Hoeflea sp. 108: one gene and its partner. The protein of the gene in region 1 interacts with the protein of each later gene in a pairwise test. Links are inferred from orthologs where the notes say so. Each region holds a gene or a part of one and is shown on either strand. Other genes may lie near its edges. The genes, in order: B015_RS0109020 and B015_RS0121080.

Evidence for each region.
Region 2: the proteins of B015_RS0109020 (region 1) and B015_RS0121080 interact in binary tests that used the Escherichia coli proteins (3 or more experiments, as listed by UniProt). The link is inferred for Hoeflea sp. 108 from one-to-one orthologs.

The regions. Positions count from the first base shown.
Region 1 is NZ_KB890024.1:1,877,418-1,884,342, reverse strand. Bases 1,367-4,298 are described here. They hold B015_RS0109020 (ABC transporter permease), read right to left. Parts: upstream 3,474-4,298; coding sequence 2,259-3,473; downstream 1,367-2,258. Other genes in these bases: B015_RS0109015 (ABC transporter substrate-binding protein), read right to left, coding at 3,582-4,298; B015_RS0109025 (ABC transporter ATP-binding protein), read right to left, coding at 1,367-2,262. Also shown: B015_RS0109035 (DUF2165 domain-containing protein), read right to left, coding at 1-246; B015_RS30675 (hypothetical protein), read left to right, coding at 245-544; B015_RS0109030 (ABC transporter permease), read right to left, coding at 572-1,327; more of B015_RS0109025, read right to left, coding at 1,324-1,366; more of B015_RS0109015, read right to left, coding at 4,299-4,490; B015_RS0109005 (MFS transporter), read right to left, coding at 5,433-6,632; transcription antitermination factor NusB, read right to left, coding at 6,629-6,925.
Region 2 is NZ_KB890024.1:4,241,896-4,248,688, reverse strand. What follows is about bases 14-2,813. They hold B015_RS0121080 (BolA family transcriptional regulator), read right to left. Parts: upstream 1,665-2,813; coding sequence 1,362-1,664; downstream 14-1,361. Other genes in these bases: cobS (cobaltochelatase subunit CobS), read left to right, coding at 2,544-2,813; B015_RS0121075 (J domain-containing protein), read left to right, coding at 1,810-2,427; B015_RS0121085 (metalloregulator ArsR/SmtB family transcription factor), read right to left, coding at 954-1,298; B015_RS0121090 (arsenate reductase ArsC), read right to left, coding at 417-947; B015_RS32720 (MIP/aquaporin family protein), read right to left, coding at 14-405. In the rest of the region: more of B015_RS32720, read right to left, coding at 1-13; more of cobS, read left to right, coding at 2,814-3,530; cobaltochelatase subunit CobT, read left to right, coding at 3,543-5,441; B015_RS0121060 (esterase-like activity of phytase family protein), read left to right, coding at 5,438-6,457; B015_RS0121055 (saccharopine dehydrogenase family protein), read right to left, coding at 6,686-6,793. UniProt on the Escherichia coli protein: Transcriptional regulator that plays an important role in general stress response. Has many effects on cell morphology, cell growth and cell division. Acts by regulating the transcription of many genes, including dacA (PBP-5), dacC (PBP-6), ampC and mreB.

The DNA of each region.
Region 1 (6,925 bases):
GATCAGGAACAGCACGCAGGTGAGCGCCTCGCCGAAGATGATCAGCCAGTAGCCGGCGGTCCACAGCGCGGGGCTGGTGATCGAGCGATACATAAGCGCATTGCCCGGGAAGGTGGTGTCCATACTCAGAACGTGCTGGACGAAGGCAAAATTGGAGCCGTAGTCAGTGATGTTGCCGAAGGCTACAAGGAAGGCGAATGCCGCAAGGCAAAGGGACATCACGATCTTAGAGAGACGCAAGGTCATGGCCAGATCTCCTGAAAAGCAAGTATCGGGGCATCCCGCAAATGAAGAAGCGAGTCGCGCCAAAGGCGCAACAGGCCAGGCGGCGACCATTTCCCTGACAGCCTCGGCGAAAACTTACGCCGACAGGCAGGGACTAACCTCATTGCTTGCCAGCGCGGGGATTTCCGGCGATTGCCAGACAGGCGATATCGTTTCAGTCGGAGACGCCGACTTTTACATACTGAGGCGCCGCTGGGTGCTTTCTGCCGGCAGCAGCCGGCTCGAGATTACGCTCGACCATCCGATGCGCGGGCGTTAGGGCAATCTCGTCAAAGAAGGATTTACCTCAGGCTGACGCAGGCACCTGCCCCATGCGCCTGGCAGCCATGCGCTCCAATGCCGACAAGACATCGTAGATCAGCACGGCAAGTGCTGCCACGACCAGGCCGCCCTGCAGCACAAAGGCGAGGTTGTTGGACTGGAGGCCTGCGATGATGACCTCGCCGAGGGTCTTAGCCGCGACGGTCGAACCGATGGTTGCAGTGGCGAGACTGATGACCACCGACAGCCTGATGCCGGCGAGGATGACCGGCAGGCTCAGCGGCAGTTCGATCTGAGTCAGGCGCTGCCAGCCGGTCATGCCGGCGCCACGCGCGGCCTCGACGACATTGGCGGGCGTGGTGGTGAGGCCGGTCAGAGTGTTCTCGAAAATCGGCAGCAATCCGTAGAGGAACAGCGCGATCAGGGTCGGCTTTTCGCCGAAACCGACTGCCGGGACCGCCAGTGCCAGCACCGCAACCGGCGGAAAGGTCTGGCCGATGTTCACCAGGCTGCGCGACAGCGGTAGAAACTCGGCACCGGCGGGACGCGTGACGAGGATGGCGAGCGAAACGGCAACGGCGATAGCCGCGGCGGTGGCAATGGCCACCGTGCGCAGGTGCTGGAGGGCCAGCGACATCAGGCTGCCCTGATTGTAGATGGCCGGCGCGCCGTTCTGCGTCAGCGGCTTGAAAACCGGTTCGAACCATGCCGGATTGACAAGAAACGCCACCAAAACGGCAAGCAGGATGAGCCTGAGAGCAGTGGGAACCCAGGCCTTCATACAGGCCTCGCGGCGCGCTTGAGCAGCTCGTCGACCGTCACGCGGCCGAGCGCCCGGCCGTCCTCGCCGACGACAGGCATTGCCGAGCGGCCGGACCAGAGCAGTTCGGCCAGAGCGTCGCGCTGGGTGGCTTCGGCGTCGATCGCCTTACCGTCAGCCCTGCCCGGCTCGACGACGTCGCGCACTTCACCGAGAGACAAGAGCTTGAACGGACGGTCGGACGCACCGATCAGCGTCTCGACAAAACCATTGGCCGGCCGGGCGAGGATTTCGGCCGGGGTCGCGTATTGCACGAGCTTGCCCGCATCCATGACCGCGATGCGGTCGCCGAGATGCACGGCCTCCTCCATGTCGTGGGTGACGAGCACGATGGTCGTGCCGAAACGTTTCTGAATGGCGAGCAGGTCTTCCTGCGCCTTGGTGCGGATGATGGGGTCGAGCGCGCCGAAGGGCTCGTCCATCAGGAGCACGTTGGGTTCGGCCGCGAGCGCACGGGCGACGCCGACACGCTGTTGCTGTCCGCCCGACAGTTCGTGCGGATAACGCGGACCAAAGGCCAAGGGATCGAGTTGCAGCAGCGACAACAGCTCATCGACGCGGGCTTTGATGCGGGCGGCATCCCAGCCGAGCAGAACCGGCACAGTGGCGATGTTCTGCGCCACCGTGCGGTGCGGAAACAGGCCATTGCCCTGGATGGCGTAGCCGATGCTGCGGCGCAGCTGCGGGCCAGGCAGCGAGCGATTGTCCGTACCGTCGAGCTTGATCGTTCCCGATGTCGGCTCGACCAGGCGGTTGATCATGCGCAGCAGCGTGGTCTTGCCGGAGCCCGACGTGCCGACGATGACCGTGATCGTGCGCGGCTGGATGACCATGGAGACGTCGTCGACGACTGATGTCTCGCCGTAGCGCTTGGTGATGTGTTCGATTTCGATCATGCGGCAGCCACCTCGGTGGATTTGCGGGTCGCAATGGTTTCGACCACCGCGTCGAGAAGGATGGCGGCGGCAAAGGCCAGCGCCACTGTCGGCACAGCACCGAGCAGGACGAGGTCCATCGCCGTCTGGCCGACGCCCTGGAAGACGAAGACACCAAAGCCGCCGCCGCCGATGAGGGCGGCAATCGTGGCAAGACCGATGTTCTGGACGAGCACTATGCGGATGCCGGTCAGGATGACCGGAAAGGCGAGCGGGAATTCAACTCCAGTCAGCCGCTGCCGGCCGGTCATGCCCATGCCGCGAGCCGCATCGTTGGCGGCACTGGGGACGCCAGCAAGGCCGACCACCGTGTTGGCGACGACAGGCAGCAACGAATAGAGGAACAGCGCAACAAAGGCGGGCGCGACGCCGATGCCCCTGATGCCGATGGCGGCAGCGCCCGGAATGTTGGCGGCGACCCAGCCAAGCGGCGCGATCAGGATGCCAAACAGGGCGATCGACGGGATGGTCTGGATGATGTTGAGGGTGTTCAGCACCCCTGCCCGCAACGCTTCGACGCGATGGCAGAAGATACCGAGTGGCAGGCCGACGGCGACGGCACCGATCAATGAACCGAGGGCCAACGTCACATGGCGCCTTGCCTCGCTCCAGAAGCTGTCGGCGCGGTTTCCATATTCCTTTAGGATCGACAGGCTGTCCCATCCACCGGAAGCCAGCAGCGCCCATATGGCCGCAGCAGTGAGCAGAAGCACGGCGACGCGACCTAAAGGAGAAAGCTGCAGCCGGGTCAGGCCGTCGGCAAGCAGCAGCGTGAACGCGAATATTGCGATCCAGAAACCCGAAGCGGGCGAGACGCGGGCGAAGGTGTTACCCTCGGGCGTGAGATAGGCGCCGGCGACGCCGACCAGGACCGCGAGCGCAACAAGAGCCGAGACGCCGGCGGCCAGCCGCAGAACCAGCGGCGTGCGAAACAAGGCGACAAGTGCTGCCGCGACAAGAATACCGAGCAGCAGAAGCCCCAATGGCTGCGGCAAGGCCTCGAGGATTGAGCGGGGCTCACCCGCGACGATGCGGTTGGCCCGGAAAGTGGCAAATGGCGCCACGAAGGCGCCATAACCAGCAATCGCGGCAATCAACACGCCCAGTTTGTCGAACCTGATGCTCACGACTGCGATGCGTCCCCAGTTCCTGAGACGCGCCCCCTGACGCATGCCCCCGAAACCGATTTCGGGGCCATGCACAGATTGCCTTATCCTACAGCGTCCTTAGCGCATCCGAAAAGGACGCGCGGCGCTGTACATGGGGCGCACCAGGGAAGCTTACTTCAGAAAACCGTTCTTCTTCAGGAAATCTTCGGCGACGGCCTTGGCCGGCTCGCCGCCGACCTGAACGCGGCCGTTGAGTTCCTGAAGCGTGACGAGATCGAGCTTCTCGAACACCGGCTTGAGCAGGGTCTCGATCTCCGGATGCTGCTTGAGCACCGCTTCGCGGATGATCGGCGCAGGCTGGTAGACAGGCTGCACGCCCTTGTCGTCGTCGAGCACGACCAGACCAGACGGCGCGATGCCGCCATCGGTGCCGTAGACCATGGCGGCGTTGGCGCCGTTGGTCTGGTTGGCGGCTGCGCCGATGGTGGCAGCGGTGTCGCCACCCGACAGGGTGATCAGCTGTTCTGGCTTGAGCGTGAAGCCGTAGGTCGTCTGGAAGGCCGGCAGAGCTGCCGCCGAATTGACGAACTCGGACGACGCAGCCAGCACGACAGTGCCGCCACCGGCGACATACTTGCCGAAGTCGCTGAGGGTGGCGAGCTTGTTGGTCTCGGCGACGTCCTTGCGCAGCGCGATCGCCCAGGTGTTGTTGGCCGGCGACGGCGACAGCCAGACGATCTTGTTGGCATCATAGTCGAGCTTCTTGGCGGTCTCGAAGCCCTTGGCGGCGTCCTTCCAGACCGGATCGTCAGCCTTTTCGAAGAAGAAGCCAGCGTTGCCGGTGTATTCGGGATAGATGTCGATCTCGCCTGCTGTGATCGCCTTGCGCACCACTGGTGTCGCGCCGAGCTGTATGCGGTCGGTTGTGGCGATGTTGTTGGCGTCGAGCACCGACTTGATGATGTTGCCGAGCACGCTGCCTTCGGTGTCGATCTTGGAAGACACGACCACCTGGGCGTTGGCAACGCCCGTGGCCAGGCCAAGCGCGATGACTGCTGCGGCGATTGATATCTTGTACATGGTGAAGCCCCTTCTCATTCTCGGATTCGGTGGCCGCATATGAGCATGGCGACCCAGCTTCCGTCGGGGCACACGGTTTCACAATGCGCCGGGGCTGCGCAATATTTTTTTGAATATCAAAGAAAATCGGGAGGACATCCTCCCGACAACGTCTTGTCAGGAGCGCCGCCTGTCATGGTCCCGTAGAGCTTGCTACTTGATGGCTATAGCGCCTGTTCAGGGCAGCGGCTTCGCTGCGGCCGGGGGTGCTTAGTCAAGTGCCAGGGTGTCGCATTGGCAGGCTGTTGATCAACTGAGACGGCGGCTAGGAAGCTGTGTGCGCTGGGGCGCGCATCACCCATTTATAGGCCCCGAAGAGCAGTAGAGCGAAGGCCCACACTGCAAAGCCGGCTAGCGCTCCCTTCCCGACCACTTCGGTGACCGTCCAGTAGAACCGACTGTAGTCATCGTCCACACGCGTGCGGAAGTAGCTGTTGCGAAGGTCGAAATCGGCGTCGGACATATCGTCCCGCTGGCATAGAGAGACATCTCGCCAGACTGCGGCCCGGAGTTGAAAACCACCCATTGAGCAGTATTTCCTGACCTCTGCAGGAACGGCCGGGGAAAACATCTCAATGATGACCCGCTTGGTGGGGGACTGATAGTCTAGGCTGTCACTTAGTACGGCCGAATATGCGAGCTCGGTGGGGTGAACAATTCTGATTGTCGCATAGGCGATCCCAGCCCCCGCCACTACGCATATGATCAGCAACAACAAGAAAAACCTACGAGAGCGCGTTCTTTGCATCAGACGCCTTTCGAAGAGGAGCTGCGTGTTGGCAACTACTTATACGGGCCAAGTCAAAGACGCGGAAGCCGGTGCAACGCCGATTGATGCAATCACCGGAGACGGCGAGATGCACCTTCTATCCGATCAACTCTCCCGGCTTCCCTTGGGAAAATTCAGGAGGGCTGGCGGCGCGCCATCGAGAGCGTTGCGAGTGCCGCCAGGCAGATGACGCAGATCGGGAAGACGACCCAGTTGAGCGTCTCCCAGCCATAGGCGTTGTAGACTGCACCCGACATCAGTGAAGCGAGTGCCACCGTCCCGAACAGCACGAAATCGTGGAAACCCTGGACCTTGCTCTTCTCGGACGGGCGATAGGCCGTCGACACAATCGCTGTGGCGCCGATGAAGCCGAAATTCCAGCCGAGGCCGAGCAGGATGAGCGCGGTCCAGAACTGCCAGAGCGCTATGCCCGACAGCGCGACGATGGCGCAGCCGATGAGCAGGAAGAGGCCGAAGGCGACGACGCGCTCAGCACCAAAACGTTGGATGATGCGGCCGGTGAAGAAGCTGGGACCGAACATCGCCATGACGTGCCAGGAGATGCCCAAAGTCGCCTCGTCGGGCGAGAAGCCGCAGCCGACCATGGCGAGCGGCGCACCGGTCATGATGAAGGTCATCAGCGCATAGCTGCCGACGGCACAGGTGAGTGCCGCGGCGAAGCGCGGCTCGGAAATGATTTCCATCAGCGGCCGCGCGCCGGCATCGGATGCGGCCTCATGGCCCTGCGCAGGTTCCTTGACCCGCAGGAAGGAGAGGATGATGGCGCCGACTGCAGCCAGGCCGATGATCGAGGCGAAGGAGCCGGCGAACATGACCGGCGCAAACATCTCGCGCGTGAAAATGACGATCTGCGGCCCGACGATGGCGGTGATGATACCGCCTGCCAGCACGAAGGAGATGGCGTTGGCCTTGAATTCGGGCGGCGCGTTGTCGGCAGCTGCAAAGCGGAACTGCTGGACGAAGGCGCCGCCTGCGCCGAGCAGCAGCAGGCCGAAAACGAACAGCCAGAACTCGGCGCGGAACAGCGCGAGCGTGGCGATGGCGCCGCCAGCTGCCGTGACGGCGGTGCCGAACATGAAGCCGCTGCGCTGCCCGATGGCGCGGATGATGGCGGCTGCCGGCAGGGCGCCGAGCGCCAGGCCGAGGCTGAAGCCGGTGATGGGAAGCGTTGCCAGCGACTTGTCGTCGCCGAGCAGATAGTAGCCGGCGAGACCGCCGATGGAGAAGGAAATGGGAGCAGCTGAGCCGATAATGGCCTGCGATGCGGCGAAGATATAGGCAGTTCGCCGCGCTTCGCGTTCGCCACCGGTCATAATGCGTCTTTGCCCTTTCCTTCGCCGCGCAGCTTGCGAGAGACGCGGTCGAGCACTGCGTTGACGAGCTTGGGCTCGTCATCGACGTAGAAAGCCTTGGCGATGTCGACATATTCCGAGACGATCACCGCAACCGGAACATCCTGGCGCTTCATCAGCTCGAATACACCGGCGCGCAGGATAGCGCGCAAAGTGGAATCGAGGCGCGACAGCGGCCAGTCCTCGGTCAGCGACTCGCGGATGACAGGGTCGACGAACTTCTGATTCTCGACGACGCCGGCAAGGATGGCGCG
Region 2 (6,793 bases), 2.4 Mb from region 1 along the record:
GAGCAGGAGACCGAAGGTGGCTATGGCTTCTCCGAGCCACTGGCCGGGACCTGTCCGGCCAGTTGTCGACAGCTGCAGCATGGGCTGTTCGAACATCATATGAGCGGCGACCACTCCGAGGACCGCGCCGACAAGTTGTGCTGCGACGTACGGGCCGAGCGCCGTCCATGCGAGGCGCCGCTCCAGCGCCATTGTCAGGCTGACCGCCGGGTTGAGATGGGCGCCCGACACCGGCCCCAGCACGGTGATCAGGACGACGAGAATGGCTCCGGTGGCGACTGCGTTGCAGAGCAATGCAAGCGCTGCGCTCCCGCCTGACAATTGCACTGCCGCGATCCCCGATCCGACGACGGTCGCAAGCAGGAATGCCATTCCAAGCGTCTCGGCCAGGAGCCGGCGCAGCATTGGCCCGCTTTTCACCTTGCCGTGCCGCCGGCCTTGCCGGTCGCGCCGTCCATTCTTCCTATCTCTTCGAGATGGGAAGCCAGTGCCATGCGGTCGAGGCTTGCGATCGGCAGGGCAATGAAGGCCTGGATGCGGTTGCGCATGTATTTGAAGGCAGTGACGAAGGCTGCCTCCTTTTCGATGTCAGTGCCTTCGACATGGCTCGGGTCCTCGATACCCCAGTGGGCATTGGCCGGGTGGCCGAGCCACACAGGGCAGGCTTCACCGGCTGCGTCGTCGCAGACTGTGAAGATGAAATCCATCTGCGTCGCGCCTTCGGCGGCGAACTCGTCCCAGGTCTTCGACCTGAAGCCGTCGGATGGGTAGCCGTAGCTTGCGAGCACCTTCAGGGCGAACGGATTGACCGCGCCCTTGGGCTGGCTGCCGGCGGAGAAGGCGTTGAAGCCGGGAGCACCGTCCTTGCGCAGGATACCCTCGGCAAGGATCGAACGGGCGCTGTTGCCCGTGCACAGGAAGAGCACGTTGAAAGGCCTGTGGGTCATGGGGTCTCACTTCGACGGAATGCAGCAGGGGGTTGGTTCGGCAAGCAGGGGCGCGCAGGCTTCCGGCCTGCCGCCGCAACAATCATCGAGCAGGAAGGCGAGCACGCCACGCAATGCCGGCAGGTCGGGGCGATAGACGATGGAGCGGCCGTTGCGCTCGCTTCTGGCAAGGCCGGCTCGGGCCAGTACGGCGAGGTGGGCTGACAGCGTGTTCTGCGGAACGGCAAGCCGGCGCGCCAGTTCGCCGGCGGCGATGCCCCCGGGCTCGGCCGCCGCCAGTTGGCGGAAGGCCTCGAGCCGCGTCGGCTGGGCCAGCGCGGCCAGCGCGTCTATCGTCGTGTTTGCATCCATATATCCAGATTGATGGATATATGTGACGGGCGGATGACAGGTGCCTGTCGGCCCGTCAGAAGCCTACCAGCGGGTTGCTTCGCCCGGGGCCGCCGGCTCGATGGCCAGCGCATGCAGGCCGGCCTTCAGCTCCGCCGAGAGCGCGTCGTTGACGGCGCGGTGGCGGTCGATGCGGCTCATGCCGGCGAATGCAGGTGAAACGATGCGGATGCGGAAATGGGTCTCGCCGGAGCCGTCGAAGGTAGCATGATGGCCGCCGTCGACATGGTGATGGCCGGCATGCAGGTGGCTCTCATTGATGACCGCAAGGCGCTCGGGCGAAAACGCCTTGTTGAGCTTGTCTTCGATGGACGTCTGTATGGACATCGGGCTCACCTTTCACCACATGTGTCTTTGCCGCCACCAATCACAGCCTTCGGGCACAATTGGGCCGCAAATCAGGGGTTAGGGCGATCATCCTGGAAATGTCAATTCTTGTTTCGCCGCTCGATACGGCGGTAAATGTCATCAGATGAAGACGAACTCGAAATATTTCGACAAGATCCGCGTCCGTCCCGATCCGGAAGCGGAGGTGAAGTCGCGCGCGCCGATCTGCCAGTGGGATGGCTGCAAGGAGGCGGGCACCCACCGCGCGCCCGTGGGCCGCATGAGGGAGGGCGAGTATTTCCAGTTCTGCTTCGACCATGTGCGCGAGTACAACAAGGGCTTCAATTATTTCTCCGGGCTCGCCGACGGCGACATCGCGCGCTTCCAGAAGGAAGCGTTGACCGGGCATCGCCCGACCTGGACCATCGGTTCCAACGGCTCTGCCACAGCCCGCTCGGCACCGGACTTTGCCCAGCAGCGCTCGGGCCGCGCCGGCTACTACAATCGCATGCGCGACCCCCACAACGTGTTCGGCACAGGGGCCGGGACGCCGCGCCAGCGCAAGGCAAAGCCGCTGGAGGCCAAGGCGCTGGATACGCTGGGGCTCGATTCCAGGGCCACCGGAGCCGACATCAAGGCGCGCTACAAGGAACTGGTGAAACGCCACCACCCCGACGCCAATGGCGGTGATCGCGGGTCGGAGGACCGCTTCAGGGACGTGCTCCAGGCCTATCGCGTGCTCAAGCAAGCGGGATTGTGTTGAGCCAGCCGCGGTCGCGGCCTTTTTCCAACTTTCCTCTGGCTGGAAAAGGCTTTAAGACCGCCCCCGAAGAAAAATTCGATTGCCAGCGTAGCTGAGGCTTCGCGCGTGGAGACGTCATGAACAAGGTCGATCGCGACATTGCCAACCTGCCTGACACGACGGTGTCGGTGAAAGAAGCCTTCGGGTTCGATTCGAAGATGGTCGTACCGGCCTATTCGACCGCCGGCGAGCATGTGCCAGACGTCGATCCCGACTATCTGTTCGACAAGGCCACCACGATGGCCATCCTCGCGGGCTTTGCCTACAACCGCCGCGTCATGGTGTCGGGCTACCACGGCACCGGCAAGTCGACCCACATCGAACAGGTCGCTGCCCGCCTTAACTGGCCCTGCGTTCGCGTCAACCTCGACAGCCATGTCAGCCGTATCGACCTCGTCGGCAAGGACGCCATCGTCGTCAAGGAAGGCATGCAGGTCACCGAATTCCGCGACGGCATCCTGCCCTGGGCCTATCAGCACAATGTCGCGCTGGTGTTCGACGAATACGACGCCGGCCGCCCCGACGTGATGTTCGTCATTCAGCGCGTGCTCGAATCGTCGGGGCGACTGACCCTGCTCGACCAGAGCCGCGTCATCCGTCCGCACCCGGCCTTCCGCCTGTTCGCCACCGCCAACACGGTCGGCCTCGGTGACACCACCGGTCTCTATCACGGCACCCAGCAGATCAACCAGGCGCAGATGGACCGCTGGTCGATCGTGACGACGCTGAACTATCTGCCGCACGACAACGAAGTGAACATCGTCGTCGCCAAGGCCAAGCACTATCGCGACGCCAAGGGCAAGGAGATCGTCAACAAGATGGTCCGCGTTGCCGATATGACGCGTTCGGCCTTCGTCAATGGCGATCTGTCGACGGTCATGAGCCCGCGTACCGTCATTACCTGGGCCGAAAACGCCGAGATATTCGGCGACGTCGGTATGGCCTTCCGCCTGACCTTCCTCAACAAGTGCGACGAGCTCGAACGCTCGGTCGTGGCGGAATTCTATCAGCGTGCCTTCGGCGAGGACCTGCCGGAGTCCTCCGCCAACGTCGTGCTGGGATAAGAACGGGCTCAAATGGCGGGGCCGGGCGACAACACGCGCAACAAATCCAAGACGGGCTCTGAGGCGGACAGCTTCAAGCGCGCGATGACAGTGTGCATGCGCGCGATCTCAGGCGACAACGAGTTCGAGGTGGCGTTCGCCAAGGAGCGGCCGGCACTCGCCGGCAACCGTGCCCGCCTGCCCGAACTGCCGAAGAAGGCCACCGCCTTCGACATCGCCGTCACCCGCGGCCTCGGCGATTCCATGGCGCTGAAGCGCGCCTGCCACGACAATCGCATCCACGCCAAGCTGGCGCCCGAGGGCAAGCAGGCTCGCGCCGTCTATGACGCGGTCGAGCAGGCTCGCGTCGAGGCGATTGGCAGCCGCGCCATGGCCGGCGTTGCCGAAAACATCTCGACGATGCTCGAGGACAAATACGCCAAGGCCAATCTCGCCGAGGTGACCGAGCAGTCGGAAGCGCCGCTCGAAGAAGCGCTGGCACTGATCGTACGCGAGAAGCTGACCGGCCGCCCGGTGCCCAAGAGCGGCCAGCGCATGGTCGAGCTCTGGCGCAAGTGGGTCGAAGACAAGGCCGGCGCCGATCTCGACCATCTGGCCGGCAATCTGAGCGACCAGCAAGCCTTTGCCCGCGTCGTGCGTGAGATGCTGGCATCGCTCGAAATGGCCGAGGAACTGGGCGACGACCAGGAAACCGAGGACAACGAGGACCAGGACGACGACCAGCCCGAGGGCGAGGAGCAGAGCGAGGAGGGCGGCGAGGACGATTCCGGCTCCGACCAGTCGCAGTCCGACGAGGCCGAGGCTTCCGCCGACGAGGATCCTTCCGGCGAGATGGAGGCGTCCGACGCCACCGCCGAGGACATGGCCGACGATGACGATACGGATTCCGAGACGCCGGGCGAAGCCCGCCGCCAGGACAATCCCTTCGCCAACCTGCCCAAGGAAATCGACTACAAGGTCTTCACCACCGCCTTCGACGAGACGGTTGGTGCGGAAGAGCTGTGCGACGAAGACGAGCTCGACCGTCTGCGCGCCTTCCTCGACAAGCAGCTCGCCAATCTGCAGGGTGTGGTCGGCCGTCTGGCCAACCGCCTGCAGCGCCGCCTGATGGCGCAGCAGAACCGCTCCTGGGACTTCGACCTGGAAGAGGGCTATCTCGATCCGGCCCGCCTCGTGCGCGTCGTCATCGATCCGATGCAGCCGCTGTCGTTCAAGCAGGAGCGCGACACCAAGTTCCGCGACACGGTCGTCACGCTGGTGCTCGACAATTCCGGCTCGATGCGCGGTCGCCCGATCACGGTTGCCGCCACCTGCGCCGACATCCTGGCGCGGACGCTGGAGCGCTGCGGCGTCTCGGTCGAGATCCTCGGCTTCACCACGCGTGCGTGGAAGGGCGGGCAGGCACGCGAGAAGTGGCTGAAGGACGGCAAGCCGCCAAACCCCGGCCGCCTCAATGACCTGCGCCACATCATCTACAAGAGCGCCGATGCGCCATGGCGGCGTTCGCGGCGCAATCTCGGCCTGATGATGCGCGAAGGCCTGCTCAAGGAAAACATCGACGGCGAGGCACTGTTGTGGGCGCACCAGCGCCTGATCGCCCGGCCCGAGCAGCGCAAGATCCTGATGATGATCTCGGATGGTGCGCCGGTCGACGATTCGACACTGTCGGTGAACCCGGGCAACTATCTGGAGCGCCATCTGCGCGCCGTCATCGACTTGATCGAGACGCGCTCGCCGGTCGAGCTGCTTGCCATCGGCATCGGCCACGACGTGACGCGCTATTATCGCCGCGCCGTCACCATCGTCGACGCCGAGGAACTGGCCGGTGCTATGACCGAACAGCTTGCCTCGCTGTTCGACGAGGTCAGCGCGCGCGACACGCGCCGTGGCGGCTTCCGGCGCGCCGGATGATCCTTGCGGTCACCCGGCTGCGACAACTGGCATTGGCTGCGGTGGCAGCACTTGCGCTGTCGGCGTCGCTGACGGCATCTTCCGTTGCCGAAAGCCCGCCCGTCGAGCAGATCGAGATATCCGCCCGGCCTATCACCAAATTCCACATCGGCCGTGATGAGACGATGTTCGGCCCACTCGAATTCGTCGGCGGGCTCGAACTCACCTCTTCATCGCGCAATCTTGGCGCCTTGTCCGCCTTTCGCTTCCTCAAGCCGGGCAGTGATTTCATCGGCGTCGCCGACACCGGCTTCTGGTTCTTCGGCACGGTCGAGCGTGATGCTGCGATGCGACCCACGGCTATCGCGAATTTCCGCATGGAGCAGATGGTCGACGCCTCGGGCAATTTCATCCAGAAGAAATGGCTGGCCGACGCCGAGAGCCTCGCCGTCAGGGATGGCATAGCCACTGTCGGCTTCGAAGGTGCCCATCGCGTCGCCCAGTTCCGCATCGAGCCGGGCAACATGAAGGCGGCGTTCCGCGAACTCGACTTCCTCGTGCCGCGCAATGAGCTGCGCATGAACCGCGGCTTCGAGACGGTGGCTTATTCTCCCCAGAAGGGCAGCCTCGTCGTGGTTTCCGAAAAGAGCCTCGACAAGGCGGGCAACATCTTCGCAGCCGTGCTCGAAGGGCCCGACAAGGGCGTCTTCACCGTCCGCCGCGCCGGCGACTTCGACATCACCGACGGCGCCTTCCTGCCCGATGGCGACCTGTTGCTGCTCGAACGCAGCTTCTCCATGGCCTCCGGCGTGAAGATGCGGCTCCGGCGCATCGGCTCGGAAACCATCGCCAAGGGCAAGGTCGCCGACGGCCCCGTGCTGTTCGAGGCCAACATGGCTTACCAGATCGACAACATGGAAGGTCTCGACGTCTGGCAGCGCCCTGACGGGGCCCAGATGGTGTCGATCATCTCCGACGACAACCACTCGATCCTGCAGCGCAATCTCTACCTGGAATTCATCCTGCACGGGGATTGAGTTTTTCCGATTACAGCCCCGGTGCGGGACGCTACCTATACCCAAGTCTTGACCTCTCCCACAAATGGGAAGGGGGGCAATCCCGGCCGCACAGGCCGTCGAAAATCAGCGCCGACCACGGTGCGGAGCGTCGGCCGCACACAGCGCAAAAAAAAGCGAGGGGTCCCCCAACCCCTCGTTGCCCAACTTTTGGCCTCGGAGCATTCTCTCCGGAAGGCTATCGGGCGATCAGGCCGCCAGATGGTTCGCTGCGGCCTGCGCGTAGTTGCGGCCGAAACGGTTGGCGAGGAAGGCGTCGAGCGCGATGTCCTCTTGACGGATGAAGCCTTTCTGCGG